DNA from 3 places in the Neptunomonas japonica JAMM 1380 genome. Region 1 is predicted to be linked to each of the others. Evidence: riboswitches for the same ligand, from Rfam matches in the RefSeq annotation. Region 1 holds a riboswitch; each other region holds the start of a gene.
The links. A riboswitch is a leader RNA that binds a small molecule or an ion and turns the genes downstream of it on or off. The one in region 1 is predicted to bind thiamine pyrophosphate.
Positions count from the first base shown of each region.

Region 1 (3,260 bases):
CCTATGGCCTTAAAGTCTTTGTTGGACAGATCGCTGTCAAATAAACCGGGTAGCAGCGATAAATAAGGCAAAAGTAGTATCAGCCATGCAGTGCTATAAAGTGATGTAAACCAAAAACGTGCACTAGAACTCTGGTTGGGTCGCCAGTTGTATTGGCTAGATTCTATGCTTTGCCAGGAGACGCCGCCGGATCGTGTAATGAGCCAATAAAGCCCTCCGGCTACAATAAGTTGTGTCCAGGCTAGCGTAAGTGCTTCAGGGATATTGAAATCATATTTAAGTGCCTGATAAATGGCGACTTCTAAGGTTGTCGATTGAGGGCCGCCACCTAATGCAAGAACAACAGCAAAACTGTTAAAGCAAAGTACAAAGATAAAGCAGAGTAATAAAACACTACTGCTTCTTAGTACCGGCCATTCAACAACCCTAAAACATTGCCGTTTACTCAGTTTTAGTTGAGAGGCAAGTTTCCAGCTATTGTCAGGGATTGTCTGTAGTTGTAGGTAGATAATTCTAACGGCGAGCGGCATGTTCATGAAAATATGAGCAATTAAAATGCCTGATAACCCGTAAAGGTTCCATGTGTTCTCGCTAAAGCTACTCAATGCCGTATTAATTGATTGAGTAAGAAAGCCTGAACGACCTAACAATGCAACTAGTCCAGTAATAACAATGAGCGTTGGCGTAACGAAGCAGAGTAAACAAAACGTTAGGAATAGTTTTTTAAAACGCAGCGCTGGCAAAAAATATAAAGCCCGCGCAATTGGTATGGCTATCCCCACAGAGAGTAGGGCGCTCAGTAACGCCTGCTTTAATGTAAAACCAAGAATCGTATAAAAATAACTATCTTGCAGAAGGGAGGTATCAAGCCCTTCGTCACCAAAATTGATGAGTCCATAAAAAGACAGAATAGTCAGTGCGAAAATAGCCGCATAAGCCAACCAATATAAACGCATCAGTTAGCAGTAGAGCGCCATTCACGAATCCAAGATTTACGCTGTGTTGCTATCTGCTGTGGCGTAAAACCGATGCGTTTGGGTTGAATTAGCTCATCAAAAATCTCGGGCAATTCAATTTGATCGACAACCGGAAGCATCCAGTTAGCCGTGGGGATTATGGATTGTGCTTGAGGTGAAATGAGAAAGTTAAGGAACTGCTTGGCGAGCTCAGGATTTTTTGCATACCTTGATATCGCGGCCACTTCAATTTGTGCAACATGCCCTTCGGAAAAAGCGGCGGCCTTGTACTGTATTTTTTCTTCAGTAACGACATGGTAGGCGGGAGACGTGTTGTAACTTAGAACATAGTCGGCATCACCTTCAAGAAACATGCTGTAGGCTTCCCACCAACCTTTGGTGACAGTCACCGTATGTGACGCGAGTTGTTTCCAAGCGTTGGCTGAGTCGTCACCATAAACAGCTTTGACCCAAAGCATGAGTCCTTGCCCTGGCGTGCTGGTGCGTGGGTCTTGATAAATCACTGATGCGTCTGAATCGATTAATGCCTTTAATGAAGTAGCCGGCTGTTCGACTTTATTTGTATTATAAACGAAAGAGAAAAAACCATAATCATAGGGAATAAAGTCCTGATCCTGCCATTGCAGCTCGGATTTTAATCCATTAAGTGCTATGCCATGTGGCTGGACAAGCGATTCACGGCGGGTAACTTCTGTGAGTGAATCATCCAAGCCAAGTAGAACATCTGCCTTGGTTTTATCTTTCTCGATTCGCAAACGGTTTAAAATACTAACGCCATCATCGACTGCAATAAATGCTAGATCACACTGGCAAGACTCTTCAAATGCTGCTTCCAGTTGTGGGCCTGGACCCCACTCAGAAACAAAAGAGTCATAGGTGTATATGGTCAGATCCGCAGCATGTACTGATGTTGCCAGCCCACAGGCAGCGAGTATCGAAAATAGTTTTTTCATTTTTTCCTTTATTCCCTACGCCAGTATTAACTGGATCAGGTTCGACGGGTACACTCTCAGTCAGGCTGCTAGGCCAACGCCCCGATAACAGGCGCTAATATAGCATATCTATAACCTCTCGCTAATGACCAAGGTGACTTTTGAAACAGAGCCAGCTACTTGAAAATATAAATATTCAATTGTCTGTAGATGTGCAATGGCAGCCTTTGTTGCATGCAGGTACGACCAACCAGCTTTATACTGGCAATTATCAAGGGCAAGCCGTTGTTTTGCGCCTCGATACAACAAGGCAAGTATTGGGTGTTTGTCGGCAGCGAGAAGAAAAAGTACTGAGCCTACTCGGCACTAAAGCATGGGCGCCGGAAGTTTTTCAGCAAAAGTTGCCAGATGAAACCCAGTCGGGATGGCTTTTGATGAAGCGTTACACGACATTAGATGATGCGCCTATAGCTGATTTGCACGCTCAGATATTAGCCTGTGTGTCTGATTGGCAGCAGATAAGAAGCATGCCGACATATGATTACCAAGCATTATGGGATGCATATCAGCAAAAAATAAATGATCTAGACAATACCTTGCAAGCTCAAGCGTTACTGAGTTCGGTTTGCGCGCTAATGCTAGAGCTAAATATAACCGCCAAGGTTGAATTATGTCTTGTGCATCATGACCTGCATAAGAGAAACCTTTTGAATAATGTAGGGCAGTTGGTGGTTATTGATTGGGAGTATGCCGGGCTAGGGAATCCTTGGCTGGATGCCGCAGCACTGGTGACAGAGTTTTCAATACCGCATCTAGAGATAGCTTCACTGCCTGCTTTTAGGGATGTCGATTCGAAAGCATTTGAATGCGCAATCAATATTGCGTTACAGGTTAACCGGCAGTTGAGCCTGCTTTGGTATGAGCTTAGTGGGCATAGTGATCAGTGATGACTCTTTCAAAAAGCGCTATATGAGCATTTTCTTGCTGGCAGTCTTGTGAAGTGTTATCTGTATTAGAATCACACTAATAAGGAGAATAGTTATGAAGACTATGAGTTGTAAGCAGTTAGGTGGTGCTTGTGATGAAGAGTTTCATGCTAATTCATTTGAAGAGATTGCTGAGCTGAGTAAGCAGCACGGTACCGAAATGCTTCATCAAAAAGACGCTGCTCATCTTAAAGCGATGGATGAGATGATGCAGTTAATGCAAAAGCCAGACGAAATGGTGGCGTGGTTTGAGGGAAAAAGAAGAGAGTTCGAAGCTCTGCCTGAGAGAGTAGGACCTGTTTGATTACCGCTCAGAAATTAGCGGTTCGCCTGTTTATAGGCGCCAGGTTTTTTGGGTATGGCCA
Region 1 covers NZ_AP014546.1:2,688,514-2,691,773, reverse strand. The annotation lists gene NEJAP_RS12595 (ABC transporter permease subunit) at 1-956, opposite strand, end outside; gene thiB (thiamine ABC transporter substrate binding subunit) at 956-1,930, opposite strand; TPP riboswitch at 1,926-2,024, opposite strand; gene NEJAP_RS12585 (phosphotransferase) at 2,071-2,856, shown strand; gene NEJAP_RS12580 (DUF1059 domain-containing protein) at 2,951-3,199, shown strand.

Region 2 (3,260 bases), 950 kb from region 1:
GAGAATTACGCAAGATCCACTCACGTGTTTCATGAATATTCTTACCTGTAGAGAGATCCATAATGGTATCGGAACCCCAGCGAGTCCCCCACGTCATCTTCGCTACTTCTTCCTCAATAGAAGAAGTCACTGCAGAATTGCCAATATTACCGTTAATTTTCACCAAAAAGTTACGGCCAATAATCATTGGCTCTGATTCAGGGTGGTTAATGTTAGCGGGAATGATAGCGCGACCTTCAGCTACTTCTTTACGAACAAACTCAGGGGTAATTTCGTCCGGTAAGTTAGCGCCAAAACTAAAACCAGGATGCTGTTGCGCAACGATATTACCTTCAGCTTTGGACTTCGCTAATTTCATATTTTCGCGTATAGCAATGTACTCCATCTCAGGCGTCACTATCCCTTGGCGGGCATAGTGCAGCTGAGTAACATTCATGCCTGCTTTAGCGCGAGATGGTTTTCGCGTTAATTCAAAACGCAATTCATCCAAACGTAAATCGACTTCGCGCGCACGACCATATTCAGATGATAATGCGGTTAACTGCTCTGTATCGTTGCGTTCACTAATCCAGCCTGCACGCAATGCATCCAAGCCTTTTCTCACATCTATGTTTGCTTCAGGGTCAGTATAGGGACCCGACGTATCATATACATACAACGGATCATTCTTTTCGCCACCCATACCTGTTGGCGTATCATCCAGAGAAATTTCACGCATCGGCACACGAATATCAGGACGGCTTCCTTCAATATAAACCTTGCGAGACTTAGGAAACGGCTGCACAGAGGCATGATCAACACTGGCATTTTGGCTTAGTAATTTATTATTAGACATAATCCACCCTACTTAGAACTGAACTCTGAAAACAGCCTTAGCTAGTTTTATTCCAGAGCAACGAAAAATGATGCAGAGGACCGTATCCGGTCCCTACTGCTAATGTGTCCGCAGCAGAAATTGCTGCACTTATATAGCTTTTAGCCTCTTTAACAGACTGCTCAACACTTAACCCTTTAGCGAGCCCGGCAGCTATCGCTGAAGACAGCGTACAACCAGTCCCATGTGTATTTTTTGTCTTGAAACGCTCACTCTTAAATTCAAATACCTGCTCACCATTAGAAAGCAGGTCTATCGCGTGATTATGTACAGGTAAGTGCCCACCTTTGAGCAACACCCAAGGAACACCTAGCTCATGAAGTGACTCTAGGATTTGATACATCTCTTTAATAGATTGAGGTTCAGGTAACCCTGTTAAAGCAGCGGCTTCAGGAAGGTTCGGCGTCAAGACAGTAGCCAACGGGAAAAGACGATTTTTCAATAATGAAATAGCATCAGACTGTAATAGTGCATTACCACTTTTTGACACCATGACAGGGTCGATGACCAACGAATTCACAGGAAACTCGCTCAGCACAGAAGCTATCGCATCAATGGTTAGCGCATCACCCAGCATACCTATTTTACAAGCAGCAACATCCAGATCGTCCAATACAGCACGCAATTGTGCAGTAACGATGTCGTTAGGAATGGAGTGAATAGCAGAAATGCCTAATGTATTTTGCGCCGTCACTGCTGTAATAACAGAGGCGGCATACACCTCAAGAGCAGAGAACGTTTTAATGTCAGCTTGTATACCTGCACCACCACCGCTATCTGAGCCGGCAATAGTTAACGCTACAGGCATAGCTGTTGAAGAGCTATGATTGTACATCTCGATTCCTACGCCAGTACTAGCTGGATCAGGTTCAGCGGGTTTTCTCTCAGCCTCAACACAAGGCACCCCGACAAGATTAAAATGAGTCTAAGCGGTTAGTCTCTGACTGTCTACCCCTTGGATAATGAATCTACATTCAATAATTTACTGTTAAAAATAGGACTTTTTCCTATATGAAATCCGGGCCAACTCGCCATAATAACAACGGTGGATCTCCTGTTCATGGAACGAATTCAAGGATGGCCAAGTCAGCGGAAAGGACACAAGGTAGTTAACAGCACGGAAGCCTTTCAACCGCACGGATAATGGAAGCCAAATGAGTAAGCTTTATAAAGGATTTATAAAGCTTACTCGCCCTTTTACACACTATCTCATTAACCATACCCTTTGCACTTAACAGCAACAGGCTAGAATTAATCGCTAACCATTACTTCTTAAATTCGTATTTAAATTCTAATGCCTACTCAGCTGCTGTCTAAGACCACATCTGTTTAACAACTTGGTCCAATGGTATCTGACGCTCACTCGCTATCCATTCCGATAATGCCGCTGCCACATTAGGAAAGCACTTAGGCAGAGGGTTATCTAATTGGAGCCATGCTTCTATTACATCAACACCCAGTTCATTAATAATAGTTGCCAAGCCTAATGACTTCAAAATGCGTGCATTGGACTGCTGTTCAGCTTGACCCTTCATCGGCTTGCTAAGAAATTTTTTCCCATACTGCATAGCCTCACTAGCCAAACCAAAACCACAATTTGAAATAACGCCTTCACACATCGACAGGTCTTTTTCAAAACAATCTCTGCTCAATGGTCTAAATACAACGTTACTTCGCACATACGCTTTATCGATTTTGCTATAAACACGAAATTCATAATCAGGGAAAGCACTAAACCAATAGAACAAAACATCGTTCACTTCATACGGCATATATACCAAGATCATTTTATGTGTAGAATTCGAAGTAAACCTAGCAGGACTAATCAACGGCGGCGCTATCAAAGCGTCAAATGAGTCCCAATGAATACCAACGGCTTGCTTTACTGGCGCAAACAGCTTGATACCCGGCCTGATAAGTCTGGAGCAATAACCATCGGGCAATGCATGTAAAAAGGCGTATTGATGCGCAACCCCCATACTGGCTTTATTCGCCAACTTTGCCGACCACGCTGTAACAGGCTCAAAATCAGAAATAACTAAATCATAGCGGGATACATCTAAAGACCTGACATCACGATATAGCTGAACCAAGTTATTATTTAAAAGCGTTTTGAGCGGTAGTACTTTTGCCCCCTCCCCCATACAGAAGGTCAAGCCTCGTCTGACTGTGTAATCACCAAAACATGCCATATCAAACAATTCTGCCTTAGGCCTGCCACTAAAAAGATAATCTACATCAACACCCACTTCCGCCAAAGCGGGTGCCATAACCCTTGCACGAGCAATATGCCCATTGCCCGTGGCTTGCACCCCATATAAGACCTTCACCCTCCAACAACCCCTATACACAACTTAGCACACACAATACCAACCACTGCTCCCGC
Region 2 covers NZ_AP014546.1:3,635,674-3,638,933, forward strand. The annotation lists gene thiC (phosphomethylpyrimidine synthase ThiC) at 1-835, opposite strand, end outside; gene thiD (bifunctional hydroxymethylpyrimidine kinase/phosphomethylpyrimidine kinase) at 873-1,709, opposite strand; TPP riboswitch at 1,698-1,792, opposite strand; gene NEJAP_RS17110 (glycosyltransferase family protein) at 2,188-3,204, opposite strand; gene NEJAP_RS17115 (phosphatase PAP2 family protein) at 3,201-3,260, opposite strand, start outside.
Region 2: it holds a riboswitch for thiamine pyrophosphate, as region 1 does, so the genes downstream of both, thiD (bifunctional hydroxymethylpyrimidine kinase/phosphomethylpyrimidine kinase) here and thiB (thiamine ABC transporter substrate binding subunit) in region 1, are expected to answer to the same signal.

Region 3 (3,260 bases), 810 kb from region 1:
GCGGCTACTTCGGCTACTTCGGCCACTTCGGCTACTTCGGCTACTTCGGCTACTTCGGCTACTTCGGCTACTTCGGCTACTTCGGCTACTTCGGCTACTTCGGCTACTTCGGCTACTTCGGCTACTTCAGCTACTTCGGCTACTTCATTTACGGTCTTTAGCTCAGCAACATTTTGTGGAAGAGAAGATAGAAGGTCTTCATTTTTCAATCCCAAATCAATAAGTCCGTATGGAGCGGAAGGCATAGCCGCTTCTATTTGCGTCGATTGTTTTTCCTGATCGTCTAAATTCGTTGGTTTTACCAGTGAATCCAGCACATTATTTTGGCTAGTTAACTCGGCCTTTGACTCTTCGCTATCAACAGGCATTCCTTTTCCAGATAAGTAAACGAGTTGTTCAGTATAGTTGCGGGCAGTCATAAAGGATGCGGAATCATTTTCAGCAACAATAGTCATAAGCTTGTCTTCATTGCCTGCAATATAAGCATTATCAATAGCCGCTTTTTGTGCTGCTGATATTGCATCTATAGCTTCAGAACGCTTACCAAGATAGAACATCACAATAGACAAGTTATTGTAGGCTTCCGCCTTTGAAGGGTATTTAGCGACAACGCTTTTCAGTACAGATTCAGATTCTTGAAAGCGCTTATGTTCAAATAATAGCTGGCTACGCAGCATAGCGGCATCGTAATCATTCAACACCCTTTCTCTCTCACCTTCCTTAATAAGATCAAGGGAACGAAGAAGATCACCTTTTCGGGAGTGCTCAACTATCCTTTGTCTCCACTTATCATACATCTCTGGCGTATAGGAAAGCACTTCAGGTTGACGATCTTTTTTTGTTCCATTTCCTATAAATAAATACACAATTGCAATAGCTATAAATACAGCAATGGTCCATTTACCCGCCCTGACAGCCGAAACTGTATCCATTCTTGAAGTCCAAATTAAATTAATAGTGACTTAACATTATCTCAAATGAAAATGAACACTCACTTAGTATTTAGTAACTTTCTCATTAAAATGGACATTCATTTTAATGCTTCATCGCTACTTAATAAAACGCTATCACTCATCACTAATAACAACAAGATCCATACCTTTGAAATCACATCACATATTTGGCGCCTATCTTTTATTAATCTAAACGTTATAATCCAAGCCAATTTACTAATTAAGTAAGTTCCTAAGGGGTGGCACAGAAAAAGAGAGCCGTTTTAAGCTCTCTGCGCCTGAGACGCATATGGAATGCGGACCCTTTGAACCTGATCCGGATGATACCGGCGTAGGAATAGGAAAGTTATACTTCTTCTTTATTTTCCCGCTTCTCAACCGGGTCTCTGAGCTTTTTTCCGGAGACTTGTATGAATTTAAAACCTTCATTGTTTGTTAAATCTACGCTTGCCGTTGCTATCTTGTCAGCTAACCATTCTTTTGCAGCTGATGGAAATAACTTCTCGCTACCCTCAATTGTTGTCACCTCCGGCTTTCGCGGGGCTGCCCTTCAAGACGTACCTACAAGCTTAACTGTGGTTGATGACCAGGTCATTCAAGAACGTAACGCAGACCATTTAGAAGACCTTATAACCCTTGCACCTAACGTAAATTCATCCAGCGGTGCATCACATGCGAAATACTTCCAGATTCGCGGTATAGGTGAGCGTAGCCAGTTTATCGGGCCGATCAACCCGTCAGTCGGCGTCATCATGGATGGCATAGATATGAGTAATATTGGTGGTGCCGCAAATATGTTAGATGCACAGCAAGTCGAAGTGCTTCGTGGCCCTCAAGGAACACTTTATGGTGCAAATGCCCTCGCCGGTCTGATTAATATCCGCTCTAACGACCCAACCACCACAACCACAGGCCACATAGAAACAACATTAGGCACGTACAACACTAAACGCCTATCAGCCGCTGTAGGTGGCCCCATCAATGATAGCGTCGGTTACCGCGTTGCATTTCAAAGTAACAAAAGTGATGGATTTACCGAGAACGACCACCTGCATAAAGATAATACCAACAATATTGATGAAACCCTGTTCCGCGGCAAGCTACGTATTGAAGCAAGCGACGACCTAATGGTAGATTTAACAGCATTCTATGCCAATATCGATAACGGTTATGATGCATTTTCATTAGATAATAACCGCACAACATTATCTGACGAGCCAGGGCATGATCGTCAAGAGACATCAGCCCTAGCCGCTAAAACTACCTGGACAGGACATGATGCGTTCACATTAGAAACATCATTGAGCTACTCAGATTCAAACCTAGAATATGGTTATGATGAAGACTGGGTATACGATGGTTTTCATGTTGCGGGTTACAATGCATTTGATAATTATAAACGCGACAACAAAACAGCAACCGCTGAAGTCAGATTTATATCAGCTCCTGGCTCTGAACTATTCAACGGCTCTACATCATGGGCAACCGGCTTATACTATTATGATAGATCATCTGACTTAGCTCGCACATATACATACCTTGGCAACGACTTTATCAGCGAGTTTGATACTTCTCGTCTTTCAGTCTACGGGCAGCTTGAGTCATCATTATCTGAGAACTATGTGCTAACAACAGGTTTACGCATTGAGCATTCAGAATCTAAATACAGTGATAACGACGGTGCCTCTTCTAGCTCTGATGAGCTGCTAGTAGGTGGGCGAGTGGCTCTAGAATACCTAGCTAACCAAAACACGACTTATTATGGCTTGATCTCACGAGGGTACAAGGTAGGCGGCTTTAATGCGGACAGCTCACTACCAGCAAACCTAAAAGAGTTTGATACTGAATACCTTTGGAACTATGAAGTTGGTAGCAAAAAAAGCTGGCTAGAGAACAGCTTACAAACACAAATTGCTTTATTTTTCCAACAACGCGATGATGCTCAAATAAAAGGAAATCGGGTTGTTAGCAACCCCGGCGGAGGAAGCAGCTTTTTTGATTACGTCGATAATACTGACGAAGCATATAGCTACGGTTTAGAAGCAGAAGCTCGTTGGAAGTTAAACCCAACAGTATCGCTTTTTGGCTCACTTGGCTTACTTAATACCAAGTTAAAAGACAGCAGTGCCGCTTTTGACGGACGCGATGCAGCACAGTCACCAAACTATCAATATACGATAGGCGCCAATTTCAATCATGGAAAAGGCTGGTTTTCAGGGGTCGATGTTGAAGGCAAAGATATCTACTACTTTTCTGACAGTCACGACCAAAAGTCTGAAGCTTATGCCTTGTTAAATGCTCGCGTTG
Region 3 covers NZ_AP014546.1:1,875,105-1,878,364, reverse strand. The annotation lists gene NEJAP_RS08815 (hypothetical protein) at 1-932, opposite strand, end outside; TPP riboswitch at 1,179-1,308, shown strand; gene NEJAP_RS08810 (TonB-dependent receptor) at 1,364-3,260, shown strand, end outside.
Region 3: it holds a riboswitch for thiamine pyrophosphate, as region 1 does, so the genes downstream of both, NEJAP_RS08810 (TonB-dependent receptor) here and thiB (thiamine ABC transporter substrate binding subunit) in region 1, are expected to answer to the same signal.